Regions from separate parts of the Streptomyces sp. NPDC001373 genome, predicted to be linked through region 3. Evidence: riboswitches for the same ligand, from Rfam matches in the RefSeq annotation. Region 3 holds a riboswitch; each other region holds the start of a gene.
The links. Region 3 has a riboswitch for thiamine pyrophosphate ahead of thiO (glycine oxidase ThiO). Riboswitches for the same ligand answer to the same signal wherever they lie in the genome.
Positions count from the first base shown of each region.

Region 1: linked by a shared signal. The riboswitch ahead of thiC (phosphomethylpyrimidine synthase ThiC) and the one ahead of thiO (glycine oxidase ThiO) in region 3 are both predicted to bind thiamine pyrophosphate.
Region 2: linked by a shared signal. The riboswitch ahead of ACFY15_RS00380 (thiamine ABC transporter substrate binding subunit) and the one ahead of thiO (glycine oxidase ThiO) in region 3 are both predicted to bind thiamine pyrophosphate.

Region 1 is NZ_JBIAWQ010000002.1:106,608-113,085, forward strand. It holds gene ACFY15_RS05825 (hypothetical protein) at 1-487, shown strand, start outside; gene ACFY15_RS05830 (glycosyltransferase) at 1,014-2,174, shown strand; gene ACFY15_RS05835 (aldo/keto reductase) at 2,199-3,248, opposite strand; gene thiC (phosphomethylpyrimidine synthase ThiC) at 3,369-5,156, opposite strand; TPP riboswitch at 5,151-5,295, opposite strand; gene ACFY15_RS05845 (YibE/F family protein) at 5,368-6,478, shown strand, end outside.
Region 2 is NZ_JBIAWQ010000001.1:92,792-99,269, reverse strand. It holds gene tsf (translation elongation factor Ts) at 1-637, shown strand, start outside; gene pyrH (UMP kinase) at 800-1,579, shown strand; gene frr (ribosome recycling factor) at 1,674-2,231, shown strand; gene ACFY15_RS00390 (phosphatidate cytidylyltransferase) at 2,231-3,307, shown strand; gene rlmN (23S rRNA (adenine(2503)-C(2))-methyltransferase RlmN) at 3,444-4,559, shown strand; TPP riboswitch at 4,580-4,707, shown strand; gene ACFY15_RS00380 (thiamine ABC transporter substrate binding subunit) at 4,796-5,896, shown strand; gene ACFY15_RS00375 (ABC transporter permease) at 5,953-6,478, shown strand, end outside.
Region 3 is NZ_JBIAWQ010000004.1:322,586-329,063, forward strand. It holds gene ACFY15_RS12435 (Rv2175c family DNA-binding protein) at 1-137, opposite strand, end outside; gene ACFY15_RS12440 (NAD(P)/FAD-dependent oxidoreductase) at 286-1,506, opposite strand; TPP riboswitch at 1,608-1,720, shown strand; gene thiO (glycine oxidase ThiO) at 1,718-2,902, shown strand; gene thiS (sulfur carrier protein ThiS) at 2,899-3,099, shown strand; gene ACFY15_RS12455 (thiazole synthase) at 3,105-3,899, shown strand; gene pknB (Stk1 family PASTA domain-containing Ser/Thr kinase) at 4,019-5,932, shown strand; gene ACFY15_RS12465 (deoxyribonuclease IV) at 5,939-6,478, shown strand, end outside.

The DNA of each region.
Region 1 (6,478 bases), on a different contig from region 3:
CCTCGCGGGGACGGCCATGCTGATCTTCCTGCTGGTGGGCTACTGCCTGAAGGCGGTCGACCCCGCACCCGCCTTCGCACGGACGATGCTGACGGCGGGTTGGCTCTTCGGCGGGCTCACCGTGGTCGCGCTGGTCTTCACGGTGGTCTCGCTGCTGGTGGCGGCCCTGCGCAACAGTTCCACCGAGGTGGCCGCGGAGGAGAGCGTGCCGATACCCGACGAGCTCGCGCGGGCCCGGGAGGCCTGGCGCAACGCGCTGCTGGAGCGGGGCATCATGCCGTTCCTGCGCGACGCACTGGCCGATCCGACCGCCGGGACGGGCTACCCGGTGCCCCGTACGCCGGAGGCCGGGCGCATCCCCAACCTGGGATACACCCGTCCCGACTTCAGCAGCCCGTCCGACGGGACGCCCGGCCCGCGTCCGGGCTACTCCAGCCCGGACTTCACGAGCCCGGACTTCGGCGGCCCGGAGCACCGGCCGGACTGATCGCCTACCTGATGTCCGCCCCCGGGGCGGGAACGGGAGGCCACGCCAGGTTGCATGTGAGACACGGACCCCGCAGGCCGCGGCAGCCCTCGTCGTCCTGGCCACCGCCGGCGGGGCCCGGTCGGCCCGAGGGGCCTCCGGCCGGTCGTCGTCATCGTCCCCGTGGTGGTGCGTCTTCCGCTTGCGGTGGCCCTCGCCAACGCCCAGCGCAGGGCCGGCCGCGGCCACCGCCGGGCCGGCCTGCCGCGCCACCACGACCACGGGACTCCCCTCGGCCCTCTTCCGCGGAGCAGGGCCTGGCTGGTGGGAGGCGCCCTGGCCTCGCTCCCCCTCGGACTGGCGGGCTTTCCACACCGCCTGAGCCAATGCCCCAATCGGGCCAACTCGGGCTTTCCCGGCGCGCCGCCCGCCGACGCCCGGCACACCCTCCCTAGAGTCCCCGACGATCCATCCGACCCGGCCGGCCGCCAGAACGCACGGCCCACACCAGCGGACGGGACCCGTGAGACCAAAAGTCTGTCTGAACATGATCGTCAAGGACGAGGCCCCCACCATTCGGAAATGCCTCGACTCGGTACGTCCCCTGATCGACACGTGGGTGATCGTGGACACCGGCTCGACGGACGGCACCCAGGACGTCATCAGGGACTGCTTCGGCGACCTCCCCGGCACCCTCCACGAACGCCCCTGGAAGGGATTCGACGGCAGCCGGACCGAGGCGATCGAACTCGCCCGCGCCAGTGCCGACTACCTGCTGTTCATCGACGCCGACGACGCGATGGAGGTGGACCCCGGGTTCCGGATGCCGGAGCTGACCCTCGACGCGTACCGGATCGCCCTGCACGACGGGCCGATCGTCCACTACCGGGCGGCGCTCGTCTCCACCCGCCTGCCCTGGCGGTACGTCGGCGTGCTCCACGAGTACATCGACTGCGGCGGCGAGTACAGCCTCGGCACGCTCAACGGCGCCCACATCCTCAGCATCGGCGGGGGCGCCCGGCTCCGGGAGGGCGGCCAGCGGCAGAAGTACCTGCGCGATGCGGCCCTCCTCGAAGAGGGGCTGGCCAAGGAGCCCGACAACGCCCGCTACATGTTCTACCTCGGTCAGAGCTGGCGGGACGCGGGCGAGCAGGAGAAATCCCTCGCCGCCTACGACCGCCGGGCGGCCATGGTCGGCTTCCACGAGGAGACGTACCTCGCCCGGGTCTACGCCGCACGGGCCGCTGCGGGCCTGGGCCGGCCCGCGGCCGAGGTGATGGACCGCTACCTCCGCGCCTTCGAGAGCAGGCCCTCGCGCGCCGAGGCGATCGGGGACCTCGCGGGTCTCTGCCGCGTGGAGGAGCGGTGGCCGCTGGCCTATGTGTTCGCCAAGGAGGCGGCCCGCATCCCCTACCCGAAGGACGTCCTCTTCGTGGAGCACGCCTGGCACGAGTGGCGGGCGCTCGACGAACTCGCCATCGCCTCCTACTGGGTCGGCGAGTACCGCGAGTCACTGGAGTGCTGCGAGCGCCTGCTGCGCGAGGGGAGGCTGCCCGACGCGCACCGGGAACGGGTCGCCGGGAACCTGGACTTCGCGCGGAGAAAGCTGGAACCGGCGATGTTTCACGTGAAACGTCCGTCCACCCCTCTTCCGGCCACCACCCGGAGCCGCCCCCCGGCGAAACGCCGCGCCAAGCGCCGGGCCTGAGGCCGTCCTGCCGGAGGGGCAGCCTCAGCCTGCGGCCCGGTCACCGAGCGGGCGCCGCCGCTGGGTGGCATCCGTGAGGGCCGGCGGGCGCCAGACACCGTCCGGGTGGTAGAGGTTCACACCCGGCGGCACGACCTCGTCGATCCGGTCGAGCACCGCGTCGTCGAGGACCAGCCCGGCCCCCTTCACCAGGGACTCGAACTGGTCCATCGTGCGCGGCCCGATGATCACCGAGGTGACCGCCGGATGGGCGACGGGGAACGCCACGGCCAGCTCCGGCAACGTGCAACCCAGGTCGTCGGCGATCGCCACGAGCTTCTCCACGGCCTCCAGCTTGGCCACGTTGCCCGGAATCGCCGGGTCGAAGCGGGCCGGGTTCAGCTTCGCCCGCCCGGTGGTCAGGTCGACCGGGCCGCCGAGCCGCTGCTTCCCGCTCAGGAAGCCCGAGGCGAGGGGGCTCCAGGTCAGCACGCCCATCCCGTATCGCCGGGCGACGGGCAGCACGTCGGCCTCGATGCCGCGCGCGAGGATCGAGTACGGCGGCTGCTCGGTACGGAACCGGGGCAGGGCCCGGCGCTCGGCGACGTGATGGGCCTCGACGAGTTCCTCGGCGGGAAAGGCCGAGCAGCCGAAGGACCTGATCTTCCCGGCCCTGACGAGGTCGCCCAGGACGGACAGCGTCTCCTCTACATCGGTCGAGTGGTCGGGCCGATGCACCTGGTACAGGTCGATCCAGTCGGTGTCCAGCCGCCGCAGGCTGTCCTCGACCGCCCGCACGATCCAGCGCCGCGAGTTCCCGCTGCGGTTGCGGCCCTCTCCCATCTGGAAGTGGACCTTGGTGGCGAGCACCACGTCGTCACGCCGCCCCTTGAGCGCCCTGCCGACGATCACCTCGGACTCGCCCGCCGAGTACATGTCGGCTGTGTCCACGAAGTTGATGCCCTGGTCGAGGGCGGCGTGGATGATCCGCCCGCACTCCGCGTGATCCGGGTTCCCCACCGCCCCGAACATCATCGTGCCGAGGCAGTGGGCACTCACCTCTATGCCGGTCCCGCCCAGATTCCGGTATCGCATGGTCATGCGGCCGCACTCTAGGGGCTGGAGCGCACTCCAGCACAAGACCCCGTTCCTGGCAGTCGCCCGAACCGTCCCGCGACTCCCCCCTGAGGTCGCGGGCAGGTCCGTACGGTCGGCTCAGTCCGCCAGCGGGAGGTAGACGCGGTTGCCCGAGGCGGCGAACTCGGCGGACTTCTCCGCCATGCCCGCCTCGATCTCCTCCGCCTTCAGGTCGCCGCCGTGCTCACGGCGGATGTCCTGGGAGATCTTCATCGAGCAGAACTTCGGACCGCACATGGAGCAGAAGTGCGCGGTCTTGGCCGGCTCGGCCGGGAGCGTCTCGTCGTGGAACTCGCGGGCCGTGTCGGGGTCGAGGGCCAGGTTGAACTGGTCCTCCCAGCGGAACTCGAACCGCGCGTCCGAAAGGGCGTCGTCCCATTCCTGGGCACCCGGGTGGCCCTTGGCCAGGTCCGCCGCGTGGGCCGCGATCTTGTACGTGATGACGCCGGTCTTCACGTCGTCGCGGTTGGGCAGGCCCAGGTGCTCCTTGGGCGTCACGTAGCAGAGCATCGCGGTGCCCCACCAGGCGATCATCGCGGCACCGATACCCGAGGTGATGTGGTCGTACGCGGGCGCGACGTCCGTGGTCAGCGGGCCGAGCGTGTAGAACGGCGCCTCCTCGCAGATCTCCTGCTGGAGGTCGATGTTCTCCTTGATCTTGTGCATCGGGACGTGGCCCGGGCCCTCGATCATCGTCTGCACGTTGTGCCGCTTGGCGATCGTGTTCAGCTCGCCCAGCGTCTTCAGCTCCGCGAACTGCGCGGCGTCGTTGGCGTCAGCGATGGAGCCGGGGCGCAGGCCGTCGCCGAGCGAGTACGTGACGTCGTACGCCGCGAGGATCTCGCAGAGCTCCTCGAAGTTCGTGTAGAGGAAGTTCTCCTTGTGGTGCGCCAGGCACCAGGCGGCCATGATCGAGCCGCCGCGGGAGACGATGCCGGTCTTGCGGCGGGCCGTCAGCGGCACGTACGGCAGCAGCACGCCGGCGTGGACCGTCATGTAGTCGACGCCCTGCTCGGCCTGCTCGATGACGGTGTCCTTGTAGATCTCCCAGGTCAGGTCCTCGGCACGGCCGTCGACCTTCTCCAGCGCCTGGTAGAGCGGCACAGTGCCGATCGGCACGGGGGAGTTGCGCAGGACCCACTCGCGCGTGGTGTGGATGTTGCGGCCGGTCGAGAGGTCCATGACCGTGTCGGCGCCCCACTGGGTGGCCCAGGTCATCTTGTCGACCTCCTCCTCGATGGAGGAGGTGACGGCCGAGTTGCCGATGTTGGCGTTGACCTTCACCAGGAACCGCTTGCCGATGATCATCGGCTCGATCTCCGGGTGGTTCACGTTGGCCGGGAGCACCGCGCGGCCTGCGGCGATCTCCTCGCGGACGACCTCGGGGGAGACGTTCTCGCGGATCGCGACGTACTCCATCTCCGGGGTGATCTCGCCCCGGCGGGCATACGCGAGCTGCGTGACGGCCTGGCCGCCGCGGCCCCGGCGCGGGAGGCGCGGGCGGCCGGGGAAGACCGCGTCGAGGTTCTTGAGACCACCGCGGGGCGAGGTGTGCTTGATGCCGTCGTCCTCGGGGCGCACGGGACGGCCCGCGTACTCCTCGGTGTCACCGCGGCCGATGATCCAGTTCTCCCGCAGCGGCGGCAGGCCGCGGCGCACGTCGGTCTCGATCTGCGGGTCGGTGTACGGACCGGACGTGTCGTAGAGCGTCACGTCCTTGCCGTTGGTGAGGTGGACCTGGCGGACCGGCACCCGGATGTCCGGACGGGAACCCGCCAGGTATCCCTTGTGCCAGCCGGGCTGGCGCTCGGTCTGGCCGTCGGCGCCCTGGTCGACGGCAGGCGTGCGTGCGTCCTGAATGGTCATGAGACCTGATCTCCCTACGCCGGCATTACCCGGTAACAGGTTCGGCGGTCGACGCAGCCTCCTCCCGCACGCAATCTGCTGCGCGTACGGTGATCAGCGCCCTCTCAGCCCGGTGCTCCGAGCTCCCGCGTTGTGCAAAGTAGCCCCCACGCTAGCGTCATCTGTGGCGTGCTGAACAGTGGGCCCCCTCATCTCTTGCGATGATCTGCCGGTGACGACCTCGCCGCAGCCCCCCAACCAGCCCACAGAAACCTGGGGCCACACCGGCCACGAACATGCGTCCCCCGGGCACGCGGCCGACGGCCCACAGGAGCCTTCCCACGGCCACGGGCACTCCGATGGGCACGCGCACGGACACGGTCGGGATCACGGGCAGGCGCGCGGACACGACCATGGGCATGGCCACGGGCACGGGCACGGGCCGGCTGCCCCGGGATCCAAGCACCTGCGCAAGGTGATCTCCGCCGTGCTGATCCCCTTCGCCGTCGCCGTCTTCGCCGGCCTGGTGGTGCTCTGGCCCGGCGGCGCCCCCGGCCACGAGCGCACCGGGGTGGGCTTCGACCGTCAGACGCAGCAGGCGAAGGTGGTCGCGATCTCCGACGTCGACTGCAAGTCGGTGAACGCCTCGCAAGTCCCGTCAACCGGCAACGGCCCGGCCCCCGAGGGGCGCGAGGCACAGCCCGGCGCCTGCAAGAGGGCCACCGTCGAGGTCGGCACCGGGCCGGACAAGGGACGCGTCTTCTTCGAGATCGTCCAGCCCGGTGCGCCACGGCAGCTGGAGATGGGCCAGGAGGTGGTCGTCGCCTACGCGCCGAACGCGCCGCGCGACCTCCAGTACTCCGTGATCGACCTGAACCGCAAGTTCCCGATGATCCTGCTCGCGGCCGTCTTCGCGGTGGCGGTGGTCGTCGTCGGCCGGATGCGCGGACTGTTCGCGCTCATCGCGCTCGTCGTGAGCTTCGGGGTGCTGACCCTCTTCATCCTCCCGGCGATCCTCCAGGGCTCGAACCCCCTGCTCGTCGCGGTCGTCGGCGCCAGCGCGATCATGCTGATCGCCCTCTACATGTGCCACGGGCTCACCGCCCGCACCTCGGTCGCCGTCCTCGGCACCCTGGTCTCGCTGCTGCTGATCGGGCTGCTGGGTTCGCTGTTCATCGGCTGGGCGTTCCTGAGCGGGAACACGGACGACAACACCGGGCTGATCCACGGGCTCTATCCGAACATCGACATGAGCGGTCTGCTGCTCGCGGGCGTGATCATCGGATCGCTCGGCGTCCTCGACGACGTGACCGTCACCCAGACCTCCGCCGTCTGGGAACTGC
Region 2 (6,478 bases), on a different contig from region 3:
CGGCGACGCCACCTCCGGTGTGCTCGTCGAGCTCAAGTGCGAGACCGACTTCGTGGCCAAGAGCCCGAAGTTCCTGGCCGTCGCCGACCAGCTCGCCGCCCACGTGGCCGCCACCAAGCCCGCCGACATCGAGGCGCTGCTCGCGTCCGAGATCGAGGCCGGCAAGACCGTCCAGGCGTTCGTGGACGAGGCCAACGCCAACCTCGGCGAGAAGATCGTCCTGGACCGCTTCGCGGCGTACGAGGGTGCCTTCGTGGCCTCCTACATGCACCGCACCATGCCCGACCTGCCCCCGCAGATCGGTGTCCTGGTCGAGCTGGACAAGGCCGACGCCGACCTGGCCAAGGGCATCGCCCAGCACATCGCCGCCTTCGCGCCGAAGTACCTCACCGCCGAGGACGTCCCGGCCGAGATCGTCGAGTCCGAGCGCCGCGTCGCCGAGGAGACCACCCGCGCCGAGGGTAAGCCCGAGGCCGCGATCGCCAAGATCGTCGAGGGTCGCGTGAACGGCTTCTTCAAGGACGCCACGCTGCTCGGCCAGCCGTACGCGCTGGACAACAAGAAGTCCGTCCAGAAGGTTCTGGACGAGGCCGGTGTCACCCTGAAGCGCTTCGCCCGCATCAAGGTCGGCATCTGAGTCCGTCCGTACGCGACGGACACCGGACCCCGATAGGGTCTGAGGCAGTCGTCCGCGCTTGCGCCGGACGACCGCAGATCTGACGAGGAGGCCATTGCCGCAGAGGGAACCGAGAGGACCCAACGGCAATGGCCTTCTTCGTATGTGCACGAGGAGATCTCCATGAACCAGGGCGTGGACCCCCACACCGCATCCCACGACAAGAGCGACCACGAGAAGAAGGGTCGCCGCTTCATGCTGAAGCTGTCCGGCGAAGCCTTCTCCGGCGGCGGCGGGCTGGGTGTCGACCCTGACGTCGTGCACGCCATCGCCCGCGAGATCGCGGCCGTGGTCCGAGACGGCGCCGAGATCGCGGTCGTCATCGGCGGCGGCAACTTCTTCCGCGGCGCGGAACTTCAGCAGCGCGGCATGGACCGGGCCCGGTCCGACTACATGGGCATGCTCGGCACCGTCATGAACTGCCTCGCCCTCCAGGACTTCCTGGAGAAGGAGGGCATCGACAGCCGCGTCCAGACCGCCATCACCATGGGCCAGGTCGCGGAGCCGTACATCCCGCTGCGCGCCGTCCGGCACCTGGAGAAGGGCCGCGTCGTCATCTTCGGCGCCGGTATGGGCATGCCGTACTTCTCCACCGACACCACGGCCGCCCAGCGCGCCCTGGAGATCGACGCCGAGGCCCTCCTCATGGGCAAGAACGGCGTCGACGGGGTCTACGACTCCGACCCGAAGACCAACCCCGACGCGGTGAAGTTCGACGCGCTGGAGTACAACGAGGTGCTGTCCCGGGACCTCAAGGTCGCCGACGCCACCGCCATCACGCTGTGCCGCGACAACCGGCTGCCGATCCTCGTCTTCGAACTGCTCGCCGAAGGCAATATCGCCCGTGCCGTCAAGGGTGAGAAGATCGGCACGCTCGTGAGCGACCAGGGCACCCGGGTCTGAGCCCGTCGCACCGGGCCCTTCACGGGCCCGGTCCGGGCGGCCCGTACCGCCCCGCCCGCCCGAACCATCCATTCAAGACATGCAGGAGCACGTGGTGATCGAAGAAATCCTCCTCGAAGCCGAGGAGAAGATGGAGAAGGCCGTCGTCGTCGCCAAGGAGGACTTCGCCGCGATTCGCACGGGCCGTGCGCACCCGGCGATGTTCAACAAGATCGTGGCGGACTACTACGGCGCCATCACGCCCATCAACCAGCTCGCCTCCTTCTCGGTGCCCGAGCCGCGCATGGCCGTCGTGACCCCCTTCGACAAGAGCGCCCTGCGCAACATCGAGCAGGCGATCCGCGACTCCGACCTGGGCGTCAATCCCAGCAACGACGGCAATATCATCCGGGTGACCTTCCCCGAGCTGACGCAGGACCGCCGCAAGGAGTACATCAAGGTCGCCAAGAACAAGGCCGAGGACTCCCGCGTCTCCATCCGCGCCGTGCGCCGCAAGGCCAAGGACGCCCTCGACAAGCTGGTCAAGGACAAGGAGGCCGGCGAGGACGAGGTGCGCCGCGCCGAGAAGGAGCTCGACGACACCACCGCGAAGTACGTCGCGCAGGTGGACGAGCTGCTCAAGCACAAGGAAGCCGAGCTCCTCGAGGTCTGATGAACGACTCTCCCTGGGCCGCTGAGCCGGTACCGGCGGGTCCCGCATACGATGCGCTGGTGGGCCCGCAGACTGCGCCCATGCCCATCGTGCCCGATGCCGCCGGCCGTGCGTTCGACGACCGGGAAGCACGCGATCGGGGGGCCGCCTTCGCCGGCGGCCCCCCGCTCCGTACCGAGATGCCGTTGCAGGAGCCCATGCCCAGCCCCCCGCCACCGCCTTCCCAGGCACCGCAGGACGCCTCGCCCCCGCCGCAGAAGAAGCGCGCCGGGCGGGATCTGCGTGCCGCCATAGGGGTCGGCGTCGGCCTCGGCGCGGTGATCTTCGCTTCGCTGTTCATCGTCAAGGCGGTCTTCGTCGGCGTGATCGTCGTCGCGGTCGTCGTCGGCCTGTGGGAGCTCACCTCCCGGCTGCAGGAGAAGAAGGGCATCAAGGCGCCACTGGTCCCGCTCGCGGTCGGCGGCGCGGCGATGGTCATCGCCGGCTACGTCCGCGGGGCCGAGGGCGCCTGGGTCGCCATGGCGCTGACCGCGCTGGCGGTGCTCGTCTGGCGGATGACGGAACCGCCCGAGGACTACCTCAAGGACGTCACCGCGGGCGTCTTCGCGGCGTTCTACGTGCCCTTCCTGGCGACCTTCGTCGCGATGCTCCTCACGGCCGAGGACGGCCCGCAGCGGGTGGTGACCTTCCTGCTGCTGACCGTCGTCAGCGACACCGGGGCGTACGCCGTCGGCTGGCGCTTCGGCAAGCACAAGCTCGCGCCGCGCATCAGCCCCGGGAAGACCCGCGAGGGACTCCTCGGAGCGGTGGCCTTCGCGATGGCGGCCGGCGCGCTGTGCATGGAGTTCCTGATCGACGGGGGTTCCTGGTGGCAGGGCCTGCTGCTGGGCCTGGCCGTCGCCGTCAGCGCGACCCTGGGCGACCTCGGCGAGTCGATGATCAAGCGCGACCTGGGCATCAAGGACATGGGCACGCTGCTCCCGGGCCACGGGGGCATCATGGACCGCCTCGACTCCCTGCTGCCGACGGCCCCGGTCGTCTGGCTGCTGCTGGCCGCCTTCGTCGGCACCGGCTGACGGGTCCGGGCCGGGTTATCCTGGAGGGCGCGCCGTGTTCCACGCGGCGCGCTCTTTCCGTCCGGCGGCCCAGACGCCGCGGACCGGCCCTGCATGCGCGGGGTGACCCCCACCCCGTCGTACCGAGGAGTACCGCATGGCCCCCCGTCCCGCTCCGGGTGAGCTCACCTTCGTCGCCCCGCGAGGGGCCAAGAAGCCGCCCCGGCACCTCGCCGACCTCACCCCCGCCGAGCGCCGCGAAGCGGTGGCCGCCATCGGCGAGAAGCCGTTCCGGGCCAAGCAGCTCTCCCAGCACTACTTCGCCCGCTACGCCCACGACCCGGCGGAGTGGACCGACATCCCGGCGGCCTCGCGCGAGAAGCTCCAGCAGGAGCTGCTGCCCGAGCTGATGAACGTCATCCGGCACATCAGCTGCGACGACGACACCACCCGCAAGACCCTCTGGAAGCTGCACGACGGCACCCTCGTGGAGTCCGTCCTGATGCGCTACCCCGACCGGGTCACCATGTGCATCTCCTCGCAGGCCGGCTGCGGGATGAACTGCCCGTTCTGCGCCACCGGCCAGGCCGGCCTCGACCGCAACCTGTCCACCGCCGAGATCGTGCACCAGATCGTCGACGGCATGCGCGCCCTGCGCGACGGCGAGGTCCCCGGCGGCCCGGCCCGCCTGTCCAACATCGTCTTCATGGGCATGGGCGAGCCGCTCGCCAACTACAACCGCGTCGTCGGCGCCATCCGCCGCCTCACCGACCCTGAGCCCGACGGCCTGGGCCTGTCGCAGCGCGGCATCACCGTCTCCACCGTCGGCCTGGTCCCGGCCATGCTGCGGTTCGCCGACGAGGGCTTCAAGTGCCGCCTCGCCGTCTCCCTGCACGCCCCGGACGACGAGCTGCGCGACACCCTCGTTCCCGTGAACACCCGCTGGAAGGTCCGCGAGGTCCTCGACGCGGCCTGGGAGTACGCCGAGAAGTCCGGCCGCCGGGTCTCCATCGAGTACGCCCTGATCCGCGACATCAACGACCAGGCCTGGCGCGGCGACCTCCTCGGCCGCCTGCTCAAGGGCAAGCGCGTGCACGTCAACCTGATCCCGCTGAACCCGACGCCCGGCTCGAAGTGGACCGCCTCGCGCCCCGAGGACGAGAAGGCCTTCGTCGAGGCCATCGCCCGCCACGGCGTGCCCGTGACCGTACGGGACACCCGTGGCCAGGAGATCGACGGAGCGTGCGGGCAGCTCGCGGCGAGCGAGCGGTAGTCTGGCCCGCGTACATCTGCATATTCCGACAGGGGAGCGCCACAGCGCTGAGAGTGCGGCAACACGTTTTCGGATCAAGCACCGTGGCCGCAGACCCTCTGAACCTCGCCCAGGTCATTCTGGGTAGGAAGTTCGGTCACCACCTCAAGCTGTTGCGCCCTGCCCGGGTGCCCGCTCCATCCGAGCGCCCGGGCAGGGCCGCGTCTTCTCCTGGTCATACCCAGGAGGAATCAACCGTGAGCACCACCAAGAAGATCGCGGGTGCGGCGCTGGCCGCGGCCCTCGGTGTTGGCACGCTCGCCGCGTGCGGCGGCGGCGCCAAGAACGAGGAGGGGGCGGCCGCGAGCGGGGCCCCGAAGTCCAAGACGATCACGCTCGTCTCCCACGACTCCTTCAACGTGTCCGAAGCGGTCCTGAAGGAGTTCGAGCAGCAGAGCGGCTACACCGTCAAGGTGCTGAAGTCCGGGGACGCCGGCGCCGCCCTGAACCAGGAGATCCTCACCAAGGGCTCCCCGCGCGGCGACGTCTTCTTCGGCGTGGACAACACCCTTCTCTCGCGCGCCCTCGACAACGGGATCTTCACCCCGTACGAGGCCAAGGGCCTGGACGGGGTCAAGCCCGAGTACGTGCTCGACAAGCAGCACCGGGTCACCCCCGTCGACTCCGGCGACATCTGTGTCAACTACGACAAGGCCTACTTCGCCGACAAGAAGATCGCCCCGCCGCAGACGCTGGACGACCTGGTCAAGCCGGAGTACAAGAACCTGCTGGTCACCGAGAACGCCGCCACCTCCTCGCCCGGCCTCGGCTTCCTGCTCGCCTCCGTCGGCAAGTACGGCGAGGACGGCTGGAAGGACTACTGGAGCAAGCTGAAGGCCAACGGCGTCGAGGTCGTCGACGGCTGGGAGCAGGCCTACAACGAGCGGTTCTCCGGCTCCGCCGGCGGCAAGAAGGCCAAGGGCGACCGCCCGCTGGTCGTCTCCTACGCCTCCAGCCCGCCGGTCGAGGTCCTCTACGGCGACCCCCAGCCGGCCGAGGCCCCGACGGGCGTGGCCACCGGCACCTGCTTCCGCCAGGTCGAGTTCGCGGGCCTGCTGAAGGGCGCGAAGAACGAGGAGGGCGGCAAGGCACTCATCGACTTCCTGATCGGCAAGAAGTTCCAGGAGGACATGCCGCTCCAGATGTTCGTGAACCCGGTGGTCAAGGACGCGAAGCTGCCGGAGGCGTTCACCAAGCACGGCGTGGTGGTCGAGAAGCCGGAGAACGTGGCCCCCGAGACCATCGCGAAGAACCGTGACCAGTGGGTCAAGGCATGGTCCTCGATCGTCGTGAAGTAGTCCGCGACGGCTCCCCGAAGGAGGGCGGGCGGGCCACGGCCGTCAGACTGGCCCTGATGGCCGTGCCGCTCGCCTTCTTCGGGCTGTTCTTCGCCTACCCCGTCGCAGCGATCGTCGGCCGCGGGTTCAGGACGGACGGGGGCTGGCAGTTCGGCCGGATCGGCGAGGTGCTCTCCCAGCCCGACATCGCCGGCGTGCTCTGGTTCACCACCTGGCAGGCGCTCGCCTCGACGGTGCTCACCCTGATCGTCGCGCTCCCGGGCGCGTACGTGTTCGCGCGGTTCTCCTTTCCCGGCAAACAGCTGCTGCGTGCCCTGGTCACGGTCCCCTTCGTGCTGCCGACCGTCGTCGTCGGCACGGCCTTCCTGGCACTGGTCGGGCGCAACGGGCTCCTCGACGAGGTGTGGGGCGTCCGGCTGGACACCACCGTCTGGGCGATCCTGCTCGCCCACGTCTTCTTCAACTACGCCGTCGTCGTGCGTACGGTCGGCGGCCTGTGGGCCCAGCTGGACCCGCGCCAGGAGGAGGCGGCCCGGGTACTGGGCGCCGGGCGGTTCACGGCCTGGCGGCGGGTGACCCTGC
Region 3 (6,478 bases):
CGGCGTACGGCGATCAGCTGCCCTTCCTTGACCATCTGGCGGACCCGGGTCACCTCGATGTCGAGCATCTCCGCGATGTCGGGGAGGTACAGCCAGGAGGGGACGAGGGCATCGATCTTTGCGTCAATCTCGGTCACGGGGACAAGCCTGCCACCTCGGCGGGGCACCCGGTACCCGGCCCCGTCCGTCCGGGTCCGTCCGCGTAGGCGGGGATCCGCCCGGATCGGGGTCCGCGTCCGGTTACGGCCCCGGCCGCGGAGCCGCGGGCCGGGCTCCGGGACCGTGTCAGACGGCGGCCGACTTCAGCGGTACGCCCGGGTCGGCGACCCTGGCCGGATCCACGGGGGCGCCCGACTCGATCAGCTTCCGCCCCTGGGCCAGGTCCCGGGGGCGGCCGACGGCCAGGACCGCGACGAGGGCGTTCCCGCGCAGCCAGCACACCGACCAGGTGTCGCCGTCCGGGTCGCCGCGCCACAGCAGGGTGTCGGCGCCGCCGTGGTGGCCGGCGTACTGCACGAAGCGGCCGAACTGCTCGGACCAGAAGTAGGGCACGGGGTCGTAGGCCTGTACGGCCTCCCCCGCGACGATGTTCGCCGCCACCGTGCGCGGGCCCTGGAGGGCGTTGTCCCAGTGGTGGACCAGCAGCCGGGTCCCGTAGCGGGCCGACGGGAAGGAGGAGCAGTCGCCGACGGCGTACACCCCGGGCAGGGAGGTGCGCAGGTGGGCGTCGGCGGTGACGGAGCCGTCGGGGCCCCGCTCGACGCCGCTGCCGTCCAGCCATTCGGTGGCGGGCCGGGCGCCGACGCCGACGACGACGGCCCCGGCGGGCAGCTCGCGGCCGTCCGCGAGGAGCACCCGGCCCTCCTCGATCCCGGCCACCCGGGCGCCGGTGAGCAGGGTGGCGCCGGCTCCGGCGTACCAGCGGGCCATGGGGGCGGCGACCTCGGCGGGCAGGGCCCCGGCGAGGACCCGGTCGGCCGCCTCGACCACGGTGACGGCGCAGCCGGCCTCGCGGGCGGCGGTGGCGAACTCGGCACCGATCCAGCCGGCCCCGACCACGACGGTGTCGGGGGCGGCGGCCAGGACCGGGCGCAGCCGGGCGGCGTCGTCGAGGGTGCGCAGCAGGTGGACGCCGGGGACGCCGTCGGTGCCGGGCAGGGTCAGGGGCGTGGCTCCGGTGGCCAGGACGAGGACCTCGTACGGGACCGGGCCGGTCTCGGTGTCCAGCTCGTGGTCGGCGGCGCGCAGGCCGGTGACCTCGACGCCCAGGCGGAGTGCGATGCCGAGGCCCTCGAAGTCGACGTCGAAGGCCGAGTCCTCGGCCTTGCCGAGCAGCACCGCCTTGGAAAGCGGCGGGCGGTCGTAGGGCTGGTGGGGTTCGGCGCCCAGCAGGGTCACGGGGCCGGTCCAGCCCTGTTCCCGCAGGGCCACCGCGGTCTGCACGCCGGCCATTCCGGCGCCGACGATCACGACACCGGGCTTCGTCTGTTCCGTCTGCTCACTCACACGGCCAGCCTAGCCACCTGACGGCCCGTCAGGAAACGGGGGGCGGGGTGCCACAGGGAGGCAGCCTTACCCGCCACCGGCCCCGGGGTTACGCTGGCCACCGTACCTATCGCGGGAGTCCGGGCGCACCGGGCTGAGAGGGAGGCTGGCCGGCCTCCGACCGTACGAACCTGATCCGGGTCATGCCGGCGAAGGGAGGGGCTGGACGCCCATGCACGCATCCGACAAGGGATCCGACCACCGGGGCTGCGACGTCCTCGTCATCGGTGGCGGGATCATCGGCCTGGTCACCGCCTGGCGGGCGGCCCGCAGCGGCCTGCGCACCGCGCTCGCCGACCCCGACCCCGGCGGCGGCGCCGCCCGGGTCGCGGCCGGCATGCTCGCCGCCGTCACCGAACTGCACTACGGCGAGGAGACCCTGCTGGGGCTCAACCTCGCCTCCGCTACCCGCTACCCGCAGTTCGCCGCCGAGCTCACCGAGGCCAGCGGCGGCATGGACCTCGGCTACCGCGCCTGCGGCACCCTGGCCGTCGCCCTCGACGCCGACGACCGCCTCCACCTGCGGGAACTGCACGCCCTCCAGCGCCGCTGCGGCCTGGAGTCCGAGTGGCTCACCGGCCGCGAGTGCCGCCGCCTGGAGCCGATGCTGGCCCCCGGGGTGCGCGGCGGGCTGCGCGTCGACGGGGACCACCAGGTGGACCCGCGCCGGCTCGCCGCCGCACTGCTGGCCGCCTGCGAGCGGGCCGGGGTGGAGATCCACCGGGCGGCCGCCCGCAGGCTGCTCGTCACCGCCGACCGGGCCTCGGGAGCGCTGCTCGACGACGGCACCGGGCTGCGCGCCGACCAGGTGGTCCTGGCCGCCGGCTCGCTCAGCGGCCGGCTGGAGGGCGTACCGGAGCAGGTGCTGCCCCCCGTACGGCCGGTCAAGGGGCAGGTCCTGCGGCTGGCCGTGCCGCCCGCCTACGCTCCGTTCCTGTCCCGGACGGTACGGGCCGTGGTGCGCGGCAGCCACGTCTACCTGGTCCCGCGCGAGAACGGCGAGCTCGTCGTCGGGGCCACCAGCGAGGAACTCGGCTGGGACACCACCGTCACCGCCGGCGGGGTCTACGAGCTGCTGCGCGACGCCCACGAACTGGTCCCGGGCATCACCGAGCTCCCCCTGACCGAGACCCGGGCCGGGCTGCGCCCGTGCACCCCCGACAACGCGCCGCTGCTGGGCCCCAGCGACCTGCCCGGGCTGCACCTGGCCACCGGCCACTACCGCAACGGGGTGCTGCTGACCCCGCTCACCGGCGACGTCATGGCGGAGCTGCTGACCACCGGCGCCGTGCCGGAGGTCGCCCGCCCCTTCAGCCCCCGCCGCTTCTCCTCCACGCGTCAGGAGTCCCTCGCATGACCATCTCCGTCAACGGCGAGCCGCGCGAGGTCGCGGCCGGCACCACCCTCGACACGGTGGTCGCCACCCTGACCACCGCCCCCTCCGGCGTGGCCGCCGCCCTCAACGAGACGGTCGTCCCTCGCGGACAGTGGCCGCGCACCGCGGTCGGCGACGGCGACCGGGTCGAGGTCCTCACCGCGGTCCAGGGAGGCTGAGCACCATGGCTGACGACCTGTTCACCCTGGGCGGCCGGACCTTCTCCTCCCGCCTGGTCATGGGCACGGGCGGCGCCCCGAGCCTGGAGGTCCTGGAACGCGCGCTGATCACCTCCGGCACCGAGCTGACGACGGTGGCCATGCGCCGCCTGGACCCGACGGTCCAGGGCTCCGTCCTGTCCGTCCTGTCCAAGCTGGGCATCGCGGTCCTCCCCAACACGGCGGGCTGCTTCACCGCCGGCGAGGCCGTGCTGACGGCCCGGCTGGCGCGGGAGGCCCTGGGCACGGACTGGATCAAGCTGGAGGTGGTCGCGGACGAGCGGACGCTGCTGCCGGACGGGGTCGAGCTGCTGGACGCGGCGGAGGTCCTGGTCGACGAGGGCTTCACCGTCCTCCCGTACACGAACGACGACCCGGTACTGGCGCGGAAGCTGGAGGACGTGGGCTGTGCGGCGATCATGCCGCTGGGCTCCCCCATCGGCTCCGGGATGGGCATCCGCAACCCGCACAACTTCGAGCTGATCGTGGAGCGGGCCGGGGTGCCGGTCATCCTGGACGCGGGCGCGGGGACGGCCTCGGACGCCGCGCTGGCGATGGAGCTCGGCTGCGCGGCGGTGATGCTGGCCTCCGCGGTGACCCGGGCGCAGGAGCCGGTGCTCATGGCGGCGGCCATGCGCGACGCCGTCTCGGCGGGCCGGCTGGCCCACCGCGCGGGCCGCATCCCCCAGCGCCGCTTCGCCGAGGCCTCGTCCCCCCTGGAGGGCCGCGCCGCCCTGGACCCGGAACGCCCGGCGTTCTGAGGGGCCCGGCCCTCACCCCCCGCCCACGCCCCCGCCCCCGCCCCCGCCCCCGTCACAGCTGCGCTGCAAGGCGTGGACACCCCGGCCGGGGGTGGCGGGGGCCCTCGTAGAATCGCCGGGTGGATACGACCCTGGATGACCCCCTCGTCGGGCGCGTGCTCGACGGCCGCTACCGCGTCGACGCCCGCATCGCCGCAGGCGGCATGGCGACGGTCTACCGGGCCCTCGACACCCGCCTCGACCGCGTCCTCGCGCTGAAGATCATGCACCCGGACCTGGCCGCCGACGCCGCCTTCGTCGACCGCTTCATCCGCGAGGCGAAGTCCGTGGCCCGCCTCGCGCACCCCAACGTCGTCGGCGTCTTCGACCAGGGCACGGACGGCCCCTACACGTACCTCGCCATGGAGTACGTCTCCGGCTGCACCCTGCGCGATGTCCTGCGCGAGCGCGGCGCGCTCCAGCCGCGGGCCGCGCTCGACATCCTCGAACCGGTCCTCGCCACCCTCGGCACCGCCCACCGCGCCGGCTTCGTCCACCGGGACATCAAGCCCGAGAACGTCCTGATCGGCGACGACGGCCGGGTCAAGGTCGCCGACTTCGGCCTCGTGCGCTCCGTGGACGCCGCCACCCACACCACCGGCTCCGTCCTCGGCACCGTCTCCTACCTCGCCCCCGAGCAGATCGAGGACGGTGTCTACGACGCCCGCGTGGACGTCTACGCCTGCGGCGTCGTGCTGTACGAGATGCTCACCGGCTCCAAGCCGCACACCGGCGGCACCCCCGCCCAGGTGCTGTTCCAGCACCTCAACGAGGACGTCCCGCCCCCGTCGGCAGCCGTCCCGGGGCTGCCCGCCGCGCTCGACGAGCTCGTCGCCCGGGCCACCGCCCGGAACCCCGACCTGCGCCCCGCGGACGCCGCCGCCCTGCTGGGCATGACCCGTGAGGCCCGGGCCCGTCTCGGCGAGGCCGAGCTGGACGCCGTACCGCCGCAGGCGCGGGCCGCCGAGCGGTCCTCCGCCGAGGACCGCACCGGCGTGATCCCGCGTCCGCTGGCGGGGCGGGCCGCCGAGCCCGTCCTGCACCACACCTCCCGACTGGAGCGGCCGCACGTTCCGGAGACCCCGGCGCCTGCGGCCCCCCGCCGGCAGCGCCGGGGCATGGTCCTCGTCATCGCGGGGATCCTGCTCGCCCTGGGCATCGGCACCGGCGCCTGGTACATCAACTCCGGCCAGTTCGCCAAGGTCCCGAACCTCCTCGGCAAGACGGAGGACCAGGCCAGGGCGGAGCTGTCCGCCGCCGGTCTCGGCGTCAAGAGGGTCGACCGGAAGTTCAGCGAGGCCTTCGAACGCGGCACGGTCATGAACTCCGACCCGGTCGGCGGCAAGCGGATCCGCGGCAACGGCGCGGTGACCCTCACCGTCTCCCGCGGCCCCGAGCTGGTCAGCGTGCCCGACCTGAAGGGCCGGCCGCTGGAGGAGGCCAAGGCCGAGCTGACGAAGGCGGGGCTGGCTCCCGGCATCGTCACCCAGGCCTTCAGCCAGGACGTGGCCCAGGGCTCGGTGATCGGCACCGACCCGGCCGGCGGCCAGAAGCGGGCCCCCGACACCGCCGTCTCCCTCCAGGTCAGCAAGGGCCGCCCGGTCCAGGTCCCGAACGTCACCGGCCAGTCGGCCGACCAGGCGCGGGCCGCGCTGGAGGCCCTCGGCCTGAAGGCGGAAACGGCCCCCGACCAGGTCAACTCCCCCGCGCCCGCCGGTACGGTCGCCAACCAGTCGCTCGGCGCGGGCACCCAGGCCGCCGCCGGGGACACGGTCACGCTGACCCTCTCCAAGGGCCCCCGGCCGGTCCAGGTCCCGAACGTGGCCGGCCAGGACGTGGACGCGGCCCGCAAGGCACTGGAGGCCCTGGGCTTCAAGGTGAAGGTGGAGCGGCCCTTCCTCTCCTTCAGCAGCACGGTGGACACCCAGTCGGTGCCCGCCGGGCAGAGCGTCCCCGAGGGCAGCACGATCACCATCAGGACCAAGGGGCTCTGAGCGCCGTTGTCACGCAATCTCGTGGGCGGGCACGTGCCCGTCGCCGGCGGGCTCGCCTCCGTGGGCCTCGCCTACGCCCGTGAGATGGGGGCCGAGGCCGTCCAGGTCTTCGTGGCCAACCCGCGCGGATGGGCCACCCCGACCGGGAACCCGGCGCAGGACGAGCTGTTCCGCGCGCGGTGCGCCGGGGAGTCGATCCCGGTCTACGTGCACGCCCCGTACCTGATCAACTTCGGCTCGCACACCGCCGCGACCGTCGAGAAGTCGGTGGAGTCCCTGCGGCACTCGCTGCGCCGGGGCCGGGAGATCGGTGCGCTCGGGGTGGTCGTGCACACCGGCTCGGCGACCGGGGGCCGCCCGCGCGAGGAGGCGTACGCGCAGGTCAGGGAGTACATGCTGCCGCTGCTGGACGACCTGGCGCACGAGGACGACCCCTTCCTGCTGCTGGAGTCCACGGCCGGCCAGGGCTCCTCGCTCTGCTCGCGCACCTGGGACTTCGGTCCGTACTTCGAGGCCCTCGACCACCACGAGAAGCTCGGCATCTGC